DNA from 2 places in the Paenibacillus sp. 203 genome. Region 1 is predicted to be linked to the other one. Evidence: a T-box and tRNA genes for the amino acid it is inferred to sense, from the RefSeq annotation. Region 1 holds a T-box; the other holds one or more tRNA genes.
What was found. A T-box is a leader RNA that pairs with one kind of tRNA and senses whether it is charged. The one in region 1 lies ahead of ileS (isoleucine--tRNA ligase), so its partner is inferred to be a tRNA-Ile.
Positions count from the first base shown of each region.

Region 1 (14,482 bases):
CGGTACAATATCTACACTTTCTGGCTCCGGTACCGATAATACAATACGATCTCCTTCAGCCAGCTTGTAGTTCGCCTTGATCGCCGTACCGTTCACCAGCACGCGACCGTTTCCGATCCACAGCTGTATCTGAGAACGAGACACTTCCTTCATTTCTTCGGCGATATATTTGTCTATACGCGTTTTGGCATCCCCGGAATCGGCCGTCCATTCCAGAGATTCACCCTCCAGTTCGTCCTCATAAGACAGACCTGCGGCTTCGCCGTTTTCATTCACTTCGCTCATGCTATGACTTCCCTTCAATGCTATCATTGCCATTTCCTTTTTCCCGACGCGATTCCAGCAATGTATCCAAAATAATCAGTGCTACACCGATGACAATTGCCGAATCTGCCACATTAAAAATGGGGAACGTATAGCTTCCAAAATTAAATTGTGCAAAATCAACTACTTCCCCTGAAATAGCTCGATCCAAAAAGTTACCGACTGCTCCCCCCAGCACCAAACTTAGCGCAACAGGAAGTAGCTTTTGTCCAGCCTTGACTGTTTTTCGCAGGTACCAGACGATACCAATCACCACTACAATTGTAATCACGATAAAAAGCCAACGTTGACCTTCCAAAATTCCAAAAGCGGCTCCACGATTTCGATGGGAGGTGATTAAAAAGAAATTGCCGATGACTGGTATTTGTTCGTACAATTCCATCCGCGTAGCCACCAAATATTTGACTCCCTGATCAATCAAAAAAATAATTAGCGCAATACCAAAATAAATCACAGTCCTTCGTCACTCCGATCCGCTTATATCCGTTGTTGAACCCATTTATTGTAGCATAAGCATTCTCAGATCGTCCACGAATCCCGCAAGCTTCAAATACAGATCATCCATAAAATGAACTCCTTCGCATTTGATTAGAATTTCCTATGTAAAAGAGGTCTTCCCGGTGCAAACTACATGGAGCATACTCGACACAACGCATGCGCATGTAAACCTAGAACAAGGAGAGGATTCCATGTCCCCATTGACGGAGCAACAATTGCAGGGCTTGCGTAACGAACTGCTGGAACGCAAAAAAGAAATTGAGCATCGTTTGCAAAACAACGACCATTACGGACTCGGCGATTCCCAACGCGACCAAACCGGCGAGCTTTCTCCTATTGATAACCACCCAGGAGACCTGGCTACCGAAACCTACGAGCGAGCCAAGGATATTTCCTTACTGGAACACGACGAATTCCAATTAGAACGCATCGAATCAGCTCTGATGGCCATGGAAAAGGGGACGTATGGCATTTGTGCCGCCAGCGGTAAACCCATTCCCTATGAGCGCCTACTGGCTGTTCCCTATACCATTTACTGTAAAGAGTACAGTCCCGAAACAGAAGTGTCTAACCGCCGCCCAGTAGAGGAAGAATTTCTCGCTCCCTCGTTCGGCAGAACGAGTCTGGATGAGCGTGATGATCAAAACGGCTTCGACGGTGAAGATGCTTGGCAGATCGTCGAAAATTGGGGTACATCTAACACACCAGCCATGGCCGAAAGTGGAGAAATCCACAGTTATGATGATATGGAAATTGAAGCAGGTGATGATAATATGGGCTTCGTAGAGCCATACGAAAGCTTTATTGCTACTGACATTTATGGACAAAATGTATCTGTTATTCGCAGCTCCATTTATCAGCGTTATATAGAAGATGGTGAGGGCGAAGGTCTACTGGAGCCAGATACGCACGAAGACGAATCGTGAACTTCAAAGTGGAGATCGCTGCCTAATAGGTGGTAAGCTCCAATTGTCGCTGTACGATCCGTACAATATCAGCGATATAATCACCGATAATCGGCAAATTCAACGCTCCGAGCACTTGCAGCACATAAATAATGGTAGCGGCAAAAAAAGTAAAACCTAGCGCGATGCCGATTCCCCGGGAAACGCCTGATATTAGATTTAGCCAGAGTAATCGCCAAGGCTTATTCAGCAGCAAAGCGTAATCTGCAATTCGTGTCCGTTCCATCTGCTCTGACACAGCACGTATCAGCTTTTCAACACGACTTAATTGCTCTGCCTGATTACCTGTTTTGCTTTTATCTGCGGCTATGGCAGCCCCTTCTCCGTTTACCCCTCGGAGACTCCTTCCCTGTCTACGCCTTGATCGTGCCGTCATATGCACAATCCCCCTTTTCCCATGGCTGCCCTGAACGCAGCAAACGAGCCGAAGCACGTAACGGAGAAAACCCGTTTCCGATGCTTAGGCTCGTTTTTATATGCTGCCTGTTATTGTATTATGGGACAGGGGGCTTGTAATTATTCCCCAATATGAACGCCGATGGTTTTACCGTTCACTTCCACATGTTCTGCCGGTTCGGCTTGACCAAATGTCACAGTAGTAACCAATACGTTCTCACGCAACACAGAGTCGAAGCTTTCGATGGCCAGACGCAGCTCATTATCTACATCCAACGTCAACGCCACATACTTTTCAATCGGCAGATCCAGTTTTTTACGATAATCCTGTACCGCACGAACCACTTCACGTACCCAGCCCTCTTGCTCCAGCTCCGGTGTAATGTCTGTGTTTAACGCTACCGTTAAGCCATAACCGGAAGCAGAAGCGAAGCCTTCTTTCGCTTTTTTCTCCACCAGCAATTCTTCGGCCGTAACTTGCAGTTCTTCACCTTCTGGAGAAGCGACGTTTAACACTCCTTTTTCTACAACAGAACGGGTATCCTCAGCAGACATTCCTTTGAAAAAGTTTTGTAGGAAACCGACATTTTTGCCGTATTTCTTGCCTGCTACTTTCAAATTCAGTTTCAGTGTAAAATCTACAAAGCCGCTATCGTCCGTCTCCACATGAATATGCTTCACGTTAATCTCATCTTTGATGATTTCCTCATAGCCACTCAGTTCAAAGTCCTGATCCATGGACAGAATCAACTCGGACAACGGTTGACGCGTTTTCAAACCCGTTTCGTTGCGGACGTTACGCGCCAATTCAACGACACGGCGTGCCGTTTCCATATCTCGTTCCAGTTCCAAATCGATCAAGGACTCATTGGCAGTCGGATAATTATCCAGATGAACACTTTCCCCGTTGCTTAGGTTGAGGTAAATATCCTCTGCAAGCAGTGGTGTAAACGGCGCAAGTAGTTTGGCAGTCGTTAACAGCACTTCGGTCAGTGTACGGTATGCATCCAGCTTATCTTCTGTAAGACCATTGCCCCAGAATCGGTCGCGTGAACGACGGATATACCAGTTGCTCAGCTCATCTACAAAGGACTCAATCGCTTTGGATGAATTCAGGAAGTCATTTACAGCCAGCGCTTTGTCCACTACCAAAATGAGGCTGTTCAGACGGGACAAAATCCAACGATCCAACTTATGGGCCGATGGTTTGAACGGATGCTGTGCCGGATCAAATCCGTCGATATCTGCATACAAGGTCAGAAAAGCGTGTGTATTGACAAGCGTATCGACGAGCTTCGATTTAGCTTCGCCTACAATGCCTTTGGAGAAACGTTTGCTATTCCATGGTGCACTATCGGACAGCAATGCCCAACGGAAAGCATCTGTACCGTACTCGTCAATCACTTCCCACGGATCAATAACATTACCCTTGGATTTAGACATTTTCTGCCCTTGCTCATCCAGTACATGGCCTGTCGCCATGACAGCTTTATAAGGAGCTTTGCCAGTCAGCATAGTCGAAACCGCAAGCAAGCTATAGAACCATCCACGAGTCTGGTCAATTCCTTCACAGATCATATCTGCCGGAAATTGCTGCTCAAACGTTTCATTATTCTCAAAAGGATAATGATGCTGCGCAAACGGCATGGAGCCGCTATCAAACCATACGTCGATTACTTCCGGTGTACGAGTCATTTCGTATTTACCGCATTGGCTACGAACCTTGATATCATCTACATATGGTTTGTGCAGCTCGATATCCGCTGGTACGTCGCCGATCGCACGTTCCCTCAACTCAGCAATACTATGCGGAGCGAACTGTTCTCCAGTTTCCTCACAAACCCAGATGTTCAGTGGTGTACCCCAATAACGATCGCGACTGATGTTCCAATCCACCAGTTCTTCCAAGAACTTGCCGAAACGTCCTTCACGTATATGACCCGGGTACCATTCGACTTCGCTGTTGTTAGCAATCAGTTGATCCTTAATCGCAGTTGTTTTGATAAACCAGCTGTCCATAGCATAGTACAATAATGGAGTGTCGCAGCGCCAGCAGAACGGATAGCTATGCTCGTATTTTTCCTTGCTGTACAGCAAGCCTTTTTCGGACAGCATTTTAACAATATCTACATCACAGTCTTTAACAAAACGGCCTGCAAAATCAGTGATTTCCTCTACATAGTTACCTTGAAGATCCACCACGTTGATAAATTCAACACCATTTTCACGGCATACCCGGTAATCATCCTCACCATGCGCCGGAGCCATATGAACGATACCTGTACCGCTGGAGTCTGTTACGAACTTCGCACCCAGAATCTGATTACCCTTTTCAACCTGAAAATACGTAAATGGCGGGGTATACGTTTGGTCAACCAGTTCTGAACCGGATAGCGTGCCAATCACTTCATGTTCGCCTTTAATTACGTCCTCAACCAGATTTTTAGCAACGATGTATACACCGTCTTCCTGCTTCACACGTGCATATTCCAGTTCAGGGTTGACGGCGAGCGCCACGTGACTCGGCAAGGTCCAAGGCGTTGTCGTCCAAGCCAGTACATATTCACCACTGCTATGCAGCTTGAATTTAGCCGTGGCGCTCAGATCCTTCACATCTTTGTAGCCCTGCGCTACTTCATGAGAACTTAGCGTCGTTTGACAATCCGGGCAATACGGACTCACACGATGACCACGATACAGCAGATCTTTTTCATGAATCGTCGCCAAAATGTTCCATACACTCTCGATATAGTTATTATCCAATGTAATGTACGGGTTATCGAGGTCTGTCCAGTAACCGATCGCTTCGGTTAGATCACGCCATTGTTGCTCGTACTCAAACACGCTCGCCTTACATTTTTTAATAAACTTTTCAACACCGTATTCTTCAATTTCAGGTTTGTGGGAGATTCCCAGCTGCTTTTGTACACCCAATTCTACCGGCAAGCCATGCGTGTCCCAGCCTGCCTTACGTACGACGCGGTATCCCTTCATTGTCTGATAGCGACCGACGAAATCCTTAATTACACGGCCCAGCACGTGACCGATATGCGGTTTACCGTTAGCTGTTGGTGGGCCTTCATAAAACACAAAATTTGGCTTTCCTTCACGATTTGTGATGGATTTACGGAATGTGTCCTCCTGCTTCCATTTGCTCAGGATGCGTAGGTCACGAGACCGTGCTTTTTCTTTAACATCCACTCTGTTCATACTGTCATACTCCCTCTCTGCTCATCATTGATTTCTCTAGCATTTCCTAAAAAAAGCAACAAAAAAAGCCCCATCCCTGTAAAGGGACGAGACTGTGCTCGCGTTACCACCCTGATTCCGTAAAAACAGACCATTAAAAATACAGTCTCATTACGGCTCTCTGAGCCCCACTCAACTACAGCAGGGCGCCATTATAACGCATGGCAAACGGTGATTGCTTACACACGCCATAAATCTTAAGCGCTTCAGCTCACTTCTCCGGGAGGATCTTCGGTCATGTTCTGAACGTTGGCTTGCACCGGAAGGCCAACTCTCTGAGGGACAAATCATGACGTACTCGTTCCCATCAACGAATTAAACATGTTAAATTCATCGAAATCAGCAACATCGTTGCCTTGAATAACAATCATCAGCCGACAGACGGATAATCATTGAATTCAGTATAGTATTTACAGTTATAGCCTGTTTAAAGATAAAAGTCAACCCTAACTAAGCCTAATAAAAGCTTGTCAGAAATGAAATTAGTAAATTTCTTTCATCTCACGCTCGCGCTCCAGTACTTCGCGTTCCCGGTTTTCAAGTGCTTCCCAGCCGTCTTGGCTTAACAAGTCAAGCTGTGCTTCCACCAGTGTACGAAACCGTGCTCGGTAAATCGATGCCTGCTTCTTCAGTTCTTCAACCTCCAACGCGATCTTGCGGGATTTGGACAATGCTTCGTTCACAATACGGTCCGCATTTTTTTCCGCTTCCTTCACGATCAGTTGGGATTCTTTCTTGGCGTTGTTACGAACTTCATCAGCCGCTTCCTGCGCTACGATAATCGTCTTACTCAGCGTATCCTCAATCGTCGCGAAATGATCGAGCTTCTCCTGTACGTTCAACAACTCGGTGCTCAGTTCTTTATTTTCACGAATAACGCCCTCGTAATCTTTGATCACCTGATCCAAAAATTCATTAACCTGATCCTCATCATAACCGCGAAGCCGGCGGGCAAATTCCTTGTTATGTATATCCAATGGCGTTAATGGCATGCCGTCCACCTCCTATAAGATTGACAAAAAATACATTTTCCGCGTCACGACGCTCACTATCATCTATCGGTCATCATACCCCGTTTTGTGAATACTGTACAGAGCAAAATCGTTCCAGTTCTTCGCTATAGCTTAATTCTTTCGACAGAAAGCTCGCGATTCCTGCCTACAGCTATACAAACTTACCAATTTTGACACGGAATCTTCCCTTTTTTGTCATCCCGTCTGTTTCAAGCACTTTGAAACGCCCAAAACCCTGCATGGAAATAACGTCCCCCGCTTTAAGTGGAGTGGATGGATTCTCCTCCACCTTCCAATTTACCCGGCACCGCCCCGCCCGAATCGGTGTTAATATTTTACTTCGGCTTAGCTTGTACACATCGCTGGCAATACCGTCCAGGCGCAAAGAAGCGACCGTCAGATCTAGCGCATCTAATGCAACTTCCTTCGTTCGCAGACTCGCTACAGGCAACAGTTCTGTCCATACATGAACACGATGTACCTGCTGTAAATGCATCGTCATAAAATCACCAATCTCTGAAGCTACCAATACATGGCACCCATCATCCAGTACATGAATGTCCCCGATTTTCCCACGTTTGATTCCAAGCCCAAGTAGGGCACCTAGATAATCACCGTGCTCAAGGGTACCTATTTTATGGTCGTCAGATGTGATGGAAAGGACCTGAATCCCCATCTCCTCACCGTCCAAATACGAATAATCGGGCGCAATCAGCGCCCGCTTTCGTTCCGAAGCCATGTATCCGCCATCTACCCTAATCGTGACCTTATCTTCCTTCGAAGCAAGTGTCTCCAATATGTACTGTTGGCGCGGGTCCAAAAAATCAGTCAGCTTCTGCTCATGATAAGCTCCCGCATGACTGATCCATTCGGAAGCGCGATCCACATAGTCCCGTTCATCCGGGTGAAAATGCTCATAAATCTCAGTTCGCATAACTCCTCCTAGACGAAATTACCAATTAAAGAAATCAAGCCGTATGACGCAAAACGCAGAGCAATCAGCGCAACGATGGGCGAAATATCAATCATCCCGAAGATTGGCGGTATAAATCTGCGAAAAGGAGACAAATACGGCTCCACAAACTTGGCAAGTAAATCACCAATTACACTCTCTCTGGCATTAGGAAGCCATGACAGCAGAACATATGCAATGATCATGTACGAATAAATCTGAAATAGCCAGTAAATTACCTCGATCAAGAAAAGTTCACCTCATTCTATTAAGTTCTTGTTCAGTGTCAGCCAGTATTTCTGTAATAGAGCCTTGAATCTCAACCGTATCTGGTGTACACAGAAAAATATTATTCCCGACCTTGGAAATACCACCACCCAGTGCATACACAGTACCACTCAAAAAATCAATAATGCGCAGCGCCTGATCCTTGCGAATTCGTTGCAAATTAACTACGACGGTACGATGGGAACGGATATGGTCGGCAATTTCCTGTGCTTCATCATAAGAACGCGGCTCATACAGGACAACTTTCACATTTTTCTGTGAATGGATGCTGACAACATTAGTGCCCTTCTGGTTCTTACGTTTATCAAAGCTTGGGGTTTCAATTTCTTGATCTTCCGGCGTATTCATAACCTCTCGCTCTATAACTTCCTCTTCTTCCTGAAGCCCCAGAAAGTTCATGAACTTATTCATTACGCCCAATGGAAATCCTCCTCTCGTCCGACCAGTACGGAACCAAGCCGCAGCCAGGTCGCTCCCTCTTCAACTGCCACTTCAAAATCATTGGACATCCCCATTGACAAGTGAACGATGGGTTCTCTGGTCAAGGCTTGTCCATTTAACGTATCCCGTAATTCACGCAATCCCCGAAACACAGGCCGAGTTTTTTCCGGGTCTTCTTCATGAGGAGCCATCGTCATCAAGCCAATCACGTCCACATGCTCCAACTCGCGAATTTGTTCCAAGAAGGGGGCAACCGCCTCAGAGGACAAGCCATATTTGGACATTTCTCCAGAAATATTGACTTGCACAAAAGCTTTAACTCGCAATCCCAGAGCGGCTGCTTTCTTGTCCAATTCCTGAGCGAGCGATAAGCGGTCAAGCGAATGTATAAATTTAAATTTTCCAATCACATCTTTAACCTTATTCGTTTGGAGATGACCAATAAAATGCCACGTTCCCCGGTCACCCAACTTGCTCCATTTATCAGCAGCATCCTGCCAGCGATTTTCGCCCACATGCTCCAAGTTGCTATCCAATACTGATGTCATTGCCACTGCCGAAACATATTTCGTGACAGCGATCACATTAACTTCATCACGCGAACGCCCGCTTCGGGCACATGCCGCTTCTACACGAGCATTCACTTCTTTAATTCGTTCCTCCAAAGACACGGGAGGACTCACCTCTCTTCCAGACCAATCCAACTCGCCATTCTTCCTGTGACGCCGCCTTCTTTGCGATATGAAAAAAACAAATCGCTACGGCTACTCGTGCATAAGATAGTACATTCGATATGGCTCGGCAATATTCCTGCTTTCATCATAATGTGTCGATTGCATTGTTTCAAGTCAAGTAGTGTTTTTCCGTCGGTTAAGGGGAAGTAAACAGAACCTTCCCATTTATCATTACCCGGGCAATCATGCTCCAAAACCTGAATTTGGCTCATCACGTACTCATCCACCTCATAGGATTCAGAACCAATAGAAGGACCGATAGCTGCTAGTATATCAGACGGCTGAGATCCATATTCGTTCTGCATGGTCTGTACCATTTTCAATGCAATTTCCGCAACGGTTCCCTTCCAGCCTGCATGCGCCAACCCAATCACACGGCGCACTGGATCACAAAAAAATAATGGTACACAGTCTGCATAAAAGGACGTCAGCAAAATGCCAGGTACATTCGTCAAAAGTCCATCTGTGTCCTGAAAAGCGGATGCACGATCCCTAAAGCCCCGCCCGCGATCAGCAGCCTTGACGACAGCAACATGATGACCATGAACCTGCTCACCGCACGTCCATGCTTCAGCAGAAAAACCAAGCTGCTCAGCAATGAGCTGCCGATTACGAATGACTTTCTCGGGGTCATCCCCTACATGAAACGCACAGTTCAGACTAGCGTAGGGCACCTCACTGACACCGCCATGACGACCTGTAAAACCCGCTGTTAATCCCTGAACCTGTCGCTCCCAAGATTGAATATATAACAACTCTGGTACGGGACGCCCGCCATCTTGCATTGGCTTTGCCCCCGTAGCCTCGGTATTCACTACAAATGGTTCCATTCATTCTCACCTCTACTGCCCAGTGTACCAAAAAGCCGCCGCCGTGTCTTCACAACACACTAAAATACGTAGATCTGCAAGTTCAGAAGCCCCTTCGGTCACTCCGCTCTTGACGTTCGATATACAACTTTTCTTCCCCTTCACCCGGCGGCTCTTGCAATCCTTCCAGTCGTACAAGCACAACATCCGAACCAATTTTCACAATGTTGCGCCACGGAATGACCAACTCGCTTCCGCCTCCAAACCAGCCCATAAAACGACTGCTGCCTGGAACCACAATGGCTTCAATTTTCCCCTGCCGCACGTCAATCTCCAAATCACTGATTTGTCCCAGGCGTCGTCCATCTACAATGTTAATGACATCCTTGGTTTGAAACTCGGAAATTTTCATTGCTCTTACTGACGTTTCCGGTGCACTCACACACATCACATCCTTTATTTCACTATATGAGCGGAAGAGCCCAAAAAATGTCCTGTAAACGCAAAAACGATCCAAGTAGGATCGTTTTTATCGTTGGATCATTCAAGCATTCATTTCATTAGGACTTTACATGTTTTTGCATTTGCTGTATAGCCGACTTCTCTAATCTTGAAACCTGGGCTTGAGAGATACCGATTTCGTCGGCAACCTCCATTTGCGTCTTTCCTTCATAAAAACGCATAGACAATATCATCTTTTCACGCTGGCCCAGGCGATGCATCGCTTCCCGCAGAGCGATTTCCTCAATCCATGAGACGTCTTTATTTCTGTCATCACTGATCTGATCCATCACATAGATTGGGTCGCCCCCGTCGTGATATATCGGCTCGAACAGCGAAACCGGATCCTGAATCGCATCCAACGCGAACACAACGTCTTCTTTAGGCACATTCAGTGCCTCTGAAATTTCAAAAATCGTTGGTTCTCGCGAGTTCAGATTCGTCAGACTGTCCCGCACCTGAAGCGCCTTATATGCAATATCCCGTAACGAACGAGACACACGGATCGGATTGTTATCCCGCAAATAACGGCGGATCTCTCCGATAATCATCGGCACCGCATAAGTGGAGAACTTTACGTTTTGCGAAAGGTCAAAATTATCAATCGCCTTCATTAGGCCGATACATCCTACCTGAAACAAATCGTCCACAAACTCTCCCCGATTGTTAAATCGTTGAATCACACTCAGGACGAGCCGGAGATTGCCGTTGACCAATTTTTCTCTGGCTGATCGTTCATTATTTTGCTGAAGTGATGTGAACAACTCGCGCATTTCTGCATTGGTTAATACCGGCAGTTTGGCGGTATCCACACCGCAAATTTCCACTTTGTTTCGGGTCATCGTGTCTTACCTCCCAAGGAGCAACATTAATGTACATTATCTCCTGAGGGCATTTTTTTATTCGCCGTTTCCATCGCTTCCGGATATACCCATGCATTATACCATTTTATTAAATTCTTTTCGTAAGCGCTTTATAATTCGCTTTTCCAGACGCGAAATATACGATTGCGAGATACCCAACAGGTCAGCAACATCCTTCTGTGTCTTCTCCTCTCCGTCTTGTAAGCCGAAGCGCAGCTCCATAATCAAACGCTCTCGATCCGTCAATTTATCCAGTGCCTTATGCAATAATTTACGGTCCACCTGCTCCTCAATATTACGGTAAATGGTATCATTTTCCGTGCCCATCACATCAGAAAGCAACAATTCATTACCGTCCCAATCTATATTCAGAGGCTCATCAAAAGAAACTTCCGTTCTCGTTTTACTATTGCGACGCAAATACATCAAAATCTCATTCTCAATGCATCGAGAAGCGTATGTGGCAAGTTTGATTTTCTTCTCCGGATCAAAAGTGTTAACCGCTTTGATTAGTCCAATAGCACCGATGGATACGAGATCCTCAATGTTGATGCCCGTATTCTCAAATTTACGGGCAATATATACGACTAACCGCAAATTTCTTTCGATTAGCATCGACCGTACTGCCGCATCTCCAGAAGAAAGTTTTCCCAGCAAATATTCTTCTTCGTCTCTCGTCAGCGGTGGGGGGAGCGCCTCGCTGCCGCCAATATAATAAATTTCTTCACTTTTTAGCCCAAATAAAAATAAAATACGATAATATTGCAATTGCAATGCTAACCTAATTTTCATCTTCAATTTCATCTGTTCCCGCATATCATTCTCCCCCTTTTGAAAATAGTGCAATTCCAGCTGTGCTCCGCCCATTTCACCATTGGATATTTCTCGTCGCCTTCAGACATCATTTTGTGTTTATGCACTGTCATCCTGATTCTGTAAAATGCTCACCAATATGTGCATCTTGTTTCTGGTTGGTATCAGCACTGCCCTCTTCTTGTGCCGTCACATCCGGGTGGATGATGGCGCGATACTTACCCTCTGCCGACAATGTCCCCCCGTCCAAGCCAATCAACACTCGATGATGTACAAAATGAACCCCATTCATCATCACCTCTACCCGGTCTGGTTTAAGGGCGAGCATAAAGGAATGATTGCGGTTAATTCCACGATAGGGGACGAGCCGAACACGATCCTGCCAGCTAAACGATTCGTCCCCCAGTTCCATCACCAGTTGGTCAGCATTACCCTCAGAACATTTTCGGAGCCAGGAGGCGGGCAAATGCGATTCCCACAAGGCCGCCTCCATGACCATCACCGGGGTTCGGGTCAAAGGATCATAAAGCTGATTACCTGTATCCAACAAGCCTGTACACTCAATATGATCCTGCCCAATCCATACCTGCACTTGTCCCAAAAACCCACTCATCCTTTCTGTGCGCTGCTTTGAGGACTGCACAATACGAAAGAAAAGCATCACTCCGCCAAATGCGCATAAAATAAACCAGAATGCGATTTTGAGTTCAAAGGACATTCCACCCGAAGCGGTATACCAGATGCCGTTAAACAATTCCCCCGTATTTTGGAGAAAATAATGCATCCCCAAAATGCCACCTGCAGCTACAAAATTGATCATGTAAAAAGCACCCATTGTACGAAGATACTTTTGCATGCTGCCAAATCCAAAAGCCACCAGCAGCATTATGACCGATAATGCCAGTTTGATCAGGAATGTAAATAAAAAGGACAGTTCCGGCACAAACATCATGACCACATACATTGCGCCGATTCCAGCTGAAGTCAACAACCTCCACCACACTGGACGGATTTTTCTCATCCAGGCGGTGACCATCAGCAACACAGCATCAATGAACAAATTGGCCAAAAAAATCAAGTCGATATAAACAACCAAGGCTTCACCCGCCCAGCGTTTGCAGGATAGGATTAAGTATAGTAGTCATGCTGTTCAAAGTCTGTCTAACGGTGGGGACGGTGACCGACTAATTTTGTCGGAAAGAGGAGAAGCGCCTGAACTGCAAGACACGGAAAACAGAAAGAAGCCCGCATCTCCAGGGAGAATGCGGGCAATCCGAATTGAAACTAGTTATCGTTATTATTATTGCGCGAACGGTTACGTAAGAATGTAGGAATGTCTAATTGGTCACTGCTTTGAGTGTTACCAAATGGACGCAAGTTAGGAGAGCCTTTTTCCGCCGATTCGGAAGTAGCCGGGTTGGCTGCCGGTTTACGTCCCGGTGCCGGTTGACTTGGCTTGCCTTCAAAGCCAGTGGCAATGACGGTAACCTTGATCTCTTCTTTCAACTCTTCGTCAATGATAGCACCGAAAATCATGTTTACTTCCGGATCGGAAGCCGATGTTACAATTTCAGCTGCTTCATTAACCTCATACAAGGACAGGTTGTTGCCGCCAGTGATGTTCATAATCACACCACGAGCACCTTCAATGGATGTCTCCAACAACGGGCTCATGATAGCCTTGCGTGCTGCTTCAGCCGCACGATTTTCACCAGTTGCTTCGCCAATCCCCATCAAAGCGGAGCCACGCTCCGTCATGATCGTCTTAACGTCAGCAAAGTCGAGGTTAATTAGACCCGGTACAGCGATCAAATCTGAAATACCTTGAACCGCCTGACGCAGAACATTGTCTGCTTCACGGAATGCTTCCAACATTGGGGTTTTCTTGTCCACAATTTCAAGCAAACGGTCATTCGGGATTACAATCAAAGTGTCTACTTTTTCTTTTAATCCTTCAATACCAAGTTCAGCTTGATTGGAACGCTTACGACCTTCAAACGTGAATGGTCGGGTTACCACGCCTACAGTCAGCGCGCCGCATTCCTTGGCAATTTCAGCAATGACAGGAGCCGCTCCGGTTCCAGTACCGCCACCCATTCCCGCCGTTACGAATACCATATCCGCACCTTTGAGCGTATTCATAATGAGCTCACGCGACTCTTCAGCCGCTTTTTTACCCACATCAGGGTTAGCGCCGGCACCCAGACCGCGGGTCAGCTTATCCCCAATTTGAAGCTTATGCTCAGACTTTGCTAAATGAAGTGCCTGGGCATCTGTATTGACTGTAATGAACTCCACACCCTGAACACCATTTTCGATCATTCGGTTAACCGCATTGCTGCCGCCGCCTCCGACGCCGATCACTTTAATTTGAGCCAAGCTCTCCATTTCAAAATCAAATTCCAACATACTATTCCATCTCCCCCTCAATGTGCATGGATGGCCCGTCCATGATTGGCATAATTAGCAATGAACGTTATATAAATTCACTGAACATATTTTTTAAGCGTTCAATCAACCCCTGCTTTTGCTCGCCTTCCGTAGCGGGACTACTACTACTTTTGGTTCGGTTAGTCGGCTTCTTGGTACTTCCGCCACTGTTGCTAACGCTAGTCGATCTTCCGCGATAGTAACGA
Region 1 covers NZ_JAXCHD010000010.1:37,164-51,645, forward strand. The annotation lists gene WA407_RS20915 (RluA family pseudouridine synthase) at 1-285, opposite strand, end outside; gene lspA (signal peptidase II) at 287-778, opposite strand; gene WA407_RS20925 (TraR/DksA C4-type zinc finger protein) at 1,014-1,748, shown strand; gene WA407_RS20930 (DUF5665 domain-containing protein) at 1,771-2,163, opposite strand; gene ileS (isoleucine--tRNA ligase) at 2,304-5,393, opposite strand; T-box leader at 5,473-5,752, opposite strand; gene WA407_RS20940 (DivIVA domain-containing protein) at 5,915-6,424, opposite strand; gene WA407_RS20945 (YlmH family RNA-binding protein) at 6,597-7,379, opposite strand; gene WA407_RS20950 (YggT family protein) at 7,388-7,645, opposite strand; gene WA407_RS20955 (cell division protein SepF) at 7,653-8,105, opposite strand; gene WA407_RS20960 (YggS family pyridoxal phosphate-dependent enzyme) at 8,096-8,797, opposite strand; gene pgeF (peptidoglycan editing factor PgeF) at 8,806-9,690, opposite strand; gene WA407_RS20970 (YlmC/YmxH family sporulation protein) at 9,773-10,117, opposite strand; gene sigG (RNA polymerase sporulation sigma factor SigG) at 10,230-11,012, opposite strand; gene sigE (RNA polymerase sporulation sigma factor SigE) at 11,109-11,849, opposite strand; gene spoIIGA (sigma-E processing peptidase SpoIIGA) at 11,956-12,942, opposite strand; gene ftsZ (cell division protein FtsZ) at 13,131-14,255, opposite strand; gene ftsA (cell division protein FtsA) at 14,323-14,482, opposite strand, start outside.

Region 2 (7,136 bases), on a different contig from region 1:
GCGTAGTCGAAGGACAACAGGTCGAAATTCCTGTACCACCGTAATCCGTTATGAGCGATGGGGTGACGCAGTAGGGTAGTGACGCGGACTGATGGATGTCCGTCTAAGCAGTGAGGCTGGTGTGTAGGCAAATCCGCACATCGTAAGGCTGGGCTGTGATGGGGAGCGAAAATTATAGTAGCGAAGGTCATGATCTCAGACTGCCAAGAAAAGCCTCTAGCCAGGAGAAGGTGCCCGTACCGCAAACCGACACAGGTAGGCGAGAAGAGAATTCTAAGGCGCGCGGAAGAACTCTCGTTAAGGAACTCGGCAAAATGACCCCGTAACTTCGGGAGAAGGGGTGCCTCGGTAGGGTGAATAGCCCGAGGGGGCCGCAGTGAAAAGGCCCAAGCGACTGTTTAGCAAAAACACAGGTCTGTGCGAAGCCGCAAGGCGAAGTATACGGGCTGACGCCTGCCCGGTGCTGGAAGGTTAAGGGGAGTGGTAAGCCTTCGGGCGAAGCTATGAACCGAAGCCCCAGTAAACGGCGGCCGTAACTATAACGGTCCTAAGGTAGCGAAATTCCTTGTCAGGTAAATTCTGACCCGCACGAATGGCGTAACGACTTGGGCGCTGTCTCAACGAGAGATCCGGTGAAATTTTAATACCTGTGAAGATGCAGGTTACCCGCGACAAGACGGAAAGACCCCATGGAGCTTTACTGCAGCTTGATATTGAATTTGGGTACGATCTGTACAGGATAGGTGGGAGCCGTAGAATCTTGAGCGCCAGCTTGAGAGGAGGCATCCTTGGGATACCACCCTGATCGTATCTAGGTTCTAACTTGGTACCGTGACCCGGTGCGAGGACAGTGTCAGGTGGGCAGTTTGACTGGGGCGGTCGCCTCCTAAAGAGTAACGGAGGCGCCCCAAGGTTCCCTCAGAATGGTTGGAAATCATTCGAAGAGTGCAAAGGCAGAAGGGAGCTTGACTGCGAGACCTACAAGTCGAGCAGGGACGAAAGTCGGGCTTAGTGATCCGGTGGTACCGCATGGAAGGGCCATCGCTCAACGGATAAAAGCTACCCTGGGGATAACAGGCTTATCTCCCCCAAGAGTCCACATCGACGGGGAGGTTTGGCACCTCGATGTCGGCTCATCGCATCCTGGGGCTGAAGTAGGTCCCAAGGGTTGGGCTGTTCGCCCATTAAAGCGGTACGCGAGCTGGGTTCAGAACGTCGTGAGACAGTTCGGTCCCTATCTGTCGTGGGCGTAGGAAATTTGAGAGGAGCTGTCCTTAGTACGAGAGGACCGGGATGGACGTACCGCTGGTGTACCAGTTGTTCCGCCAGGAGCACCGCTGGGTAGCTATGTACGGAAGGGATAAGCGCTGAAAGCATCTAAGCGTGAAGCCCCCCTCAAGATGAGATTTCCCAGTATGTAAGACCCCTTGAAGACGACGAGGTAGATAGGTTGGGGGTGGAAGTGCAGTAATGCATGGAGCTGACCAATACTAATCGGTCGAGGGCTTATCCTAAAATAAAACGCAAATAAGTTTCGGATCCAGTTTTCAGGGTGTAACCTTGAATGTAGAATTTGCACAGCAAATTCATGTTTGGTGGCGATAGCGGAGGGGTTCCACACGTACCCATCCCGAACACGACCGTTAAGCCCTCCAGCGCCGATGGTACTTGGACCGCAGGGTCCTGGGAGAGTAGGACGTCGCCAAGCGATATCCTTCAAAGGATAATGAAGTTTTGCATGTTAGGGCCTTTAGCTCAGCTGGTTAGAGCGCACCCCTGATAAGGGTGAGGTCGGTGGTTCGAGTCCACTAAGGCCCACCACTTCCAGAATAACAAAAAGATTGGGGCCATAGCTCAGCTGGGAGAGCGCCTGCCTTGCACGCAGGAGGTCAGCGGTTCGATCCCGCTTGGCTCCACCAATATTCCCTGATAGCTCAGTTGGTAGAGCACTCGACTGTTAATCGAGTTGTCACAGGTTCGAGTCCTGTTCGGGGAGCCATGTTTTGAATATTTCTGAATTTTATATATAAGGTGGCGGCGTAGCTCAGCTGGCTAGAGCGTACGGTTCATACCCGTGAGGTCGGGGGTTCGATCCCCTCTGCCGCTACTCGGAGAGATACCCAAGTGGCTATAAGGGGACCCTCTGCTAAGGGGTTAGACTGCGAAAGTGGTGCGAGGGTTCGAATCCCTCTCTCTCCGCCATAAATTTATTGAAACCAGAACTTATTTTGCAAGGCCCGTTGGTCAAGGGGTTAAGACACCTCCCTTTCACGGAGGTAACAGGGGTTCGAATCCCCTACGGGTCATAATATGGAGGCTTAGCTCAGCTGGGAGAGCATCTGCCTTACAAGCAGAGGGTCGGGGGTTCGATCCCCTCAGCCTCCACCATAAGAAAATTTGAGAAATGCCTTTTAATGTCGCGGGGTGGAGCAGTTCGGTAGCTCGTCGGGCTCATAACCCGAAGGTCGTAGGTTCAAATCCTACCCCCGCAATTAATTTCCTGTTGGAAATGCCTCTGGAACTGTGGTGTAGAGGCCTAACATGCCTGCCTGTCACGCAGGAGATCGCGGGTTCGAATCCCGTCAGTTCCGCCATTTTAACTTCATATATAATTGGCATATAAAGTGCGGATTATATGATGTAGTAATAAAACAAAATATGGCTCGGTAGCTCAGTCGGTAGAGCAGAGGACTGAAAATCCTCGTGTCGGCGGTTCGATTCCGTCCCGAGCCACCTTTCAAGTGGGAAATGAGTAATGTGCCGGTGTAGCTCAACTGGTAGAGCAACTGACTTGTAATCAGTAGGTTGGGGGTTCAAGTCCTCTCGCCGGCACCATTCTGGAGGATTAGCGAAGTGGCCAAACGCATCAGACTGTAAATCTGCTCCCTTACGGGTTCGGTGGTTCGAATCCATCATCCTCCACCAGTCTTTTCATAATCATATGGCGGTCGTGGCGAAGTGGTTAACGCACCGGACTGTGACTCCGGCATTCGTGGGTTCAAGCCCCATCGGCCGCCCTTTATTCTTAATCTATTGGGGATTAGCCAAGCGGTAAGGCAACGGACTTTGACTCCGTCATGCATAGGTTCAAATCCTATATCCCCAGCCATTAAGAGCCATTAGCTCAGTTGGTAGAGCACCTGACTTTTAATCAGGGTGTCGAAGGTTCGAGTCCTTCATGGCTCACCATTTATAATTATTTTGCGGTCGTGGCGGAATTGGCAGACGCGCACGGTTCAGGTCCGTGTGGGCTAACCCCCCGTGGAGGTTCGAGTCCTCTCGACCGCACCATATTTTGCGGACGTGGCTCAGCGGTAGAGCATCGCCTTGCCAAGGCGAGGGTCGCGGGTTCGATTCCCGTCGTCCGCTCCATTATCCATACGGCGCCATAGCCAAGTGGTAAGGCAAAGCTCTGCAAAAGCTTCATTCCCCAGTTCAAATCTGGGTGGCGCCTTGACTACTCATTATGGAATTTAATATGCGCCCTTAGCTCAGCTGGATAGAGCGTTTGACTACGAATCAAAAGGCCGGGAGTTCGAATCTCTCAGGGCGCGCCATTTCTTAAAAAAAAATGTATAATGTCGGGATGTAGCTCAGCTTGGTAGAGCACCTGGTTTGGGACCAGGGGGTCGCATGTTCAAATCGTGTCATCCCGATACTGATTTGCGGGTGTAGTTCAATGGTAGAACTCCAGCCTTCCAAGCTGGTAGCGTGGGTTCGATTCCCATCACCCGCTTTTTGCTATAGCGGATTCTTGTTGCCTCAGTGGTGACACCTTATAAATAAAGAGAGCCTGTCTGGGGACAGAGCTCTCTCTTTTTTTTGTATTTATCCTCATGTAATCCACAATGTGTTGATTATCCATAATCTTCGGTATCGGTGTATATCGTTCTGATCATACAACAGGCATACACCGATAACCGATTTAGTGGACAGTTTTTACACGGGAATGGTCAGCTGGATGGAGGTTCCCTTGTCTGGAGCAGAGGTTATGCTCATAAATCCCCCTACCCCTCTAGCTCGTTCTTCCATACTGAACAATCCAACTCCCTCTCCTTGGGACTTTCCAGAGAATCCAATGCCCTCATCCCGAATGGTCACTTGTATCATTTCATTTTGATCCTCAACGTCGACATATGCCTCTGCTACATCTGCGTATTTGGCTACATTCGTTAATGCCTCCTGTACAATCCGATAAATTGCAATTTCCTTGCGAATATCAACCCGTTTACGTAGATTGCATTGAAAATGCACCTCAATCCCGTAATGAGAACAGAAGTTTTCAATATAGGTTCTTATGGCTGGGACGACACCCAGATCATCCAGAACTGAGGGACGAAGTTCCCACGCTAGACCACGAACATCTTTGATGATGTCGGTCACCTGCGAACGAAGATTCTCCAGAGTAGGACTAGGTTGTTCGGCAAGTTGGCTATCCAATTGGATGATAAGTGAAAACAAGCTTTGTCCTATCCCATCATGCAGCTCTCTTGAAAAGCGTTTACGTTCTTCTTCCTGTATTTGCATGACTTGCGTCATCATAGACTGGAGTTCTGCTTCTACTTTCTTCAGTTTAGTGACCTCATTGCGGATCGCTAAGTACTGATAGGGTTTACCTTCCTCATCCATAAACGGAACGATCGTAGTATTCACCCAATAGTAGCTGTTATCTTTAGCACGATTACGTATTTCTCCTTGCCATACCTTACCTGAACGGATCGTAGTCCACAGGTTTTTCATGAAGGCAGAGGTATGATAGCCTGAATTAATAAGACGATGATCCTGACCGATCAGCTCTTCACGACTGTATTGCGAAATCTCACAGAACTTGTCGTTTACGTACTGAATAATACCTCGATGATCGGTCAAAGCAACGATGGAAGACGTATCTAAAGCAAATTTCAGATTGGATAATTGGTGGAGTGAGTTACGCAGCGCATGAAGAAAAGGGGATTCTGGTATATAAATTTCCAGATCATTCAGCAGTTTATCGGTTGATTCACCAAAGGCATGCTGCAGTAAAGGGTTAGAAGGTTCATTCATAATGGAGCAGCCCCTTTTTTAGTGCGAATTTGACTAGCTCAGGTCGTGTTTTCAAGTTAAGCTTCTCCATAAGATTGCTTTTATGGGACTCTACGGTTTTGACACTAATCACCAGGTGCTCGGCAATTTCCTTGTTGGCATATCCTTTGGCTACCCAGGATAGAATCTCTTTTTCCCGCTCAGACAAAGATTCATAGGGTCCAGCTATGCCTTCCTGTTTGATTTTGTCCAGATATTCACTCATCAGTCGTTTGGTTGCATTCGGGTACAAATAGGCACTACCTTCGGCCACAGACTGGATGGCAGCGAGTAACTCCTCGTGAGGTGCGCTTTTTAAAATATATCCGGATGCTCCAGCTTGAATGGCTCGGAACAGATATTCTTCATCGTCATGCATCGTTAAAATAAGGACTTCTGTATCGGGCAACTGTTTTTTTAATTCAGTAGTTGCCGTGAGACCATCTTTGCCAGGTGGCATGCTAAAATCCATGAGTACGACATTAGGTTGTAGCTCTACTGCTTTGCGGATCGCCTCATCCCCGTCTGCTGCATCTCCTACGACCTTAATACCATTTTTGCCGTCCAATAGGGCCATAAGGCCAGAACGTACGACAACATGATCATCCACTACTAGTATACGAATCAATTTGTCATCCCCTCGAACGGTAAAAAAACCGTGCGTTTTGTCATAATCATAGCAAATTTTAGGGATTTCAATCAACAAAGATAGTTAGGGACAGCCCTATCAAGTATTTTATGAGTTTTATTATCTACAGAAACATTGTTGATCTATGGAGTGAGAGGGTAAGCACATAGTTGGCTAAGGCGTTGAGCGACTTGAGTGGCCTCGGCCACATCAGACTCTGTGAACGTCCTCACATCACGATTACCAAGAAGCAGCACACCGTTAGGCAGATCCCCTGTGCTGGAAAAGGGAATAGCAACAGCAGAGTGAAGCTGCTCGGCCAGCATTAGTGCACACTCCTGACGCAGACGTATACTACCTGATAGTAAAGCACTTACAGTCACGATACGTCCCAAGCGAACAGCCATCCCGGCAATACCATGGCCAATCTTAAAAGAAATAAGGCGATAGCGATTGCTTCGGTTGCCGGAGGCGTAATACCAATGCAGCTTACCACCCGACTTGGACATAAATGCAAGGGCAGTGAGATCACTATAAATAGTATCTCTTAACTGGTTCAGTTCTTTTCGCATTTCATCCGTTATTTGTAGCATAGAAGACACATCCTTTTTCATAACCCACTATATCTCTAATTCATTGTAGTTCCGACAGTTACAAAAGTAGATCAGGGAACCCCCTGATCTATAGGCGCAGGAAACACTGAGTTTTCATGAGGTCGGGTAAGGAGTAAGGAAAAGGTCGATAAATGGGGCGTTAGCTTACCTCGGAAGTGATATTTATCACAGTAAATCAGGGAGTAGGAAGGTATAAAATCAGGTGTTCTCCCGATAACAACCCAGGCATTAAAACATTATGATATAGATATCAGGTAAACACGAGGAGGACGCTAACATGCAAGCCACTTGTATGGAACGGTTTGGGGACGAAGCGGAACGCACGGGAATTCAGATTTATTTGACAGAAGAACATTTTGTTCTGCTAAAAGATATTATGTCCTGGAAGAAGGTAAAGGCAGGCGTTATGCTTTTCCGAGAAGGCGATGATGCAGAGCAGCTTTATTATATACATTCAGGTCATGTTAAACTTCGTAAATCGACAGAAGATGGTAAAGAACTGATTCTGACCATTCAGCATCAAGGCGACTTAATAGGGGAATTTAGCGGGATAGATGGAGAAGAGTATAGTTGCACTGCGGAAACAGCCGATGTGTGTGAGTTAGGCGTCGTGCTTGTTAAGGATTTGGAGTCGCTCTTGTCCAAAAATGGGGAAATGGCACTTCAGTTCATCCAGTGGATGGCGATGAAGCAACGCATTATGCAATCGCGTTTTCGGGACTTACTGTTGTATGGTAAAACTGGAGCGTTAGCATCTACATTGATCCGTGCTAGCAATACATGTGGCGTGGCTGTGAAGGATGGCATTTTACTAAATATGAAGCTAAGTCACT
Region 2 covers NZ_JAXCHD010000030.1:821-7,956, reverse strand. The annotation lists partial or broken rRNA gene WA407_RS26150 (23S ribosomal RNA) at 1-1,514, shown strand, start outside; rRNA gene rrf (5S ribosomal RNA) at 1,592-1,708, shown strand; tRNA gene WA407_RS26140 (tRNA-Ile) at 1,745-1,821, shown strand; tRNA gene WA407_RS26135 (tRNA-Ala) at 1,844-1,919, shown strand; tRNA gene WA407_RS26130 (tRNA-Asn) at 1,924-1,999, shown strand; tRNA gene WA407_RS26125 (tRNA-Met) at 2,034-2,107, shown strand; tRNA gene WA407_RS26120 (tRNA-Ser) at 2,111-2,202, shown strand; tRNA gene WA407_RS26115 (tRNA-Glu) at 2,235-2,306, shown strand; tRNA gene WA407_RS26110 (tRNA-Val) at 2,313-2,388, shown strand; tRNA gene WA407_RS26105 (tRNA-Met) at 2,419-2,492, shown strand; tRNA gene WA407_RS26100 (tRNA-Asp) at 2,518-2,594, shown strand; tRNA gene WA407_RS26095 (tRNA-Phe) at 2,661-2,733, shown strand; tRNA gene WA407_RS26090 (tRNA-Thr) at 2,760-2,835, shown strand; tRNA gene WA407_RS26085 (tRNA-Tyr) at 2,840-2,925, shown strand; tRNA gene WA407_RS26080 (tRNA-His) at 2,945-3,017, shown strand; tRNA gene WA407_RS26075 (tRNA-Gln) at 3,035-3,109, shown strand; tRNA gene WA407_RS26070 (tRNA-Lys) at 3,114-3,189, shown strand; tRNA gene WA407_RS26065 (tRNA-Leu) at 3,204-3,291, shown strand; tRNA gene WA407_RS26060 (tRNA-Gly) at 3,298-3,372, shown strand; tRNA gene WA407_RS26055 (tRNA-Cys) at 3,383-3,454, shown strand; tRNA gene WA407_RS26050 (tRNA-Arg) at 3,481-3,557, shown strand; tRNA gene WA407_RS26045 (tRNA-Pro) at 3,583-3,656, shown strand; tRNA gene WA407_RS26040 (tRNA-Gly) at 3,666-3,736, shown strand; gene WA407_RS26035 (PAS domain-containing sensor histidine kinase) at 3,940-5,043, opposite strand; gene WA407_RS26030 (response regulator) at 5,036-5,689, opposite strand; gene WA407_RS26025 (GAF domain-containing protein) at 5,833-6,282, opposite strand; gene WA407_RS26020 (Crp/Fnr family transcriptional regulator) at 6,581-7,136, shown strand, end outside.
Region 2: it has a tRNA-Ile gene. The T-box ahead of ileS (isoleucine--tRNA ligase) is inferred to sense a tRNA for this amino acid. The anticodon was not compared.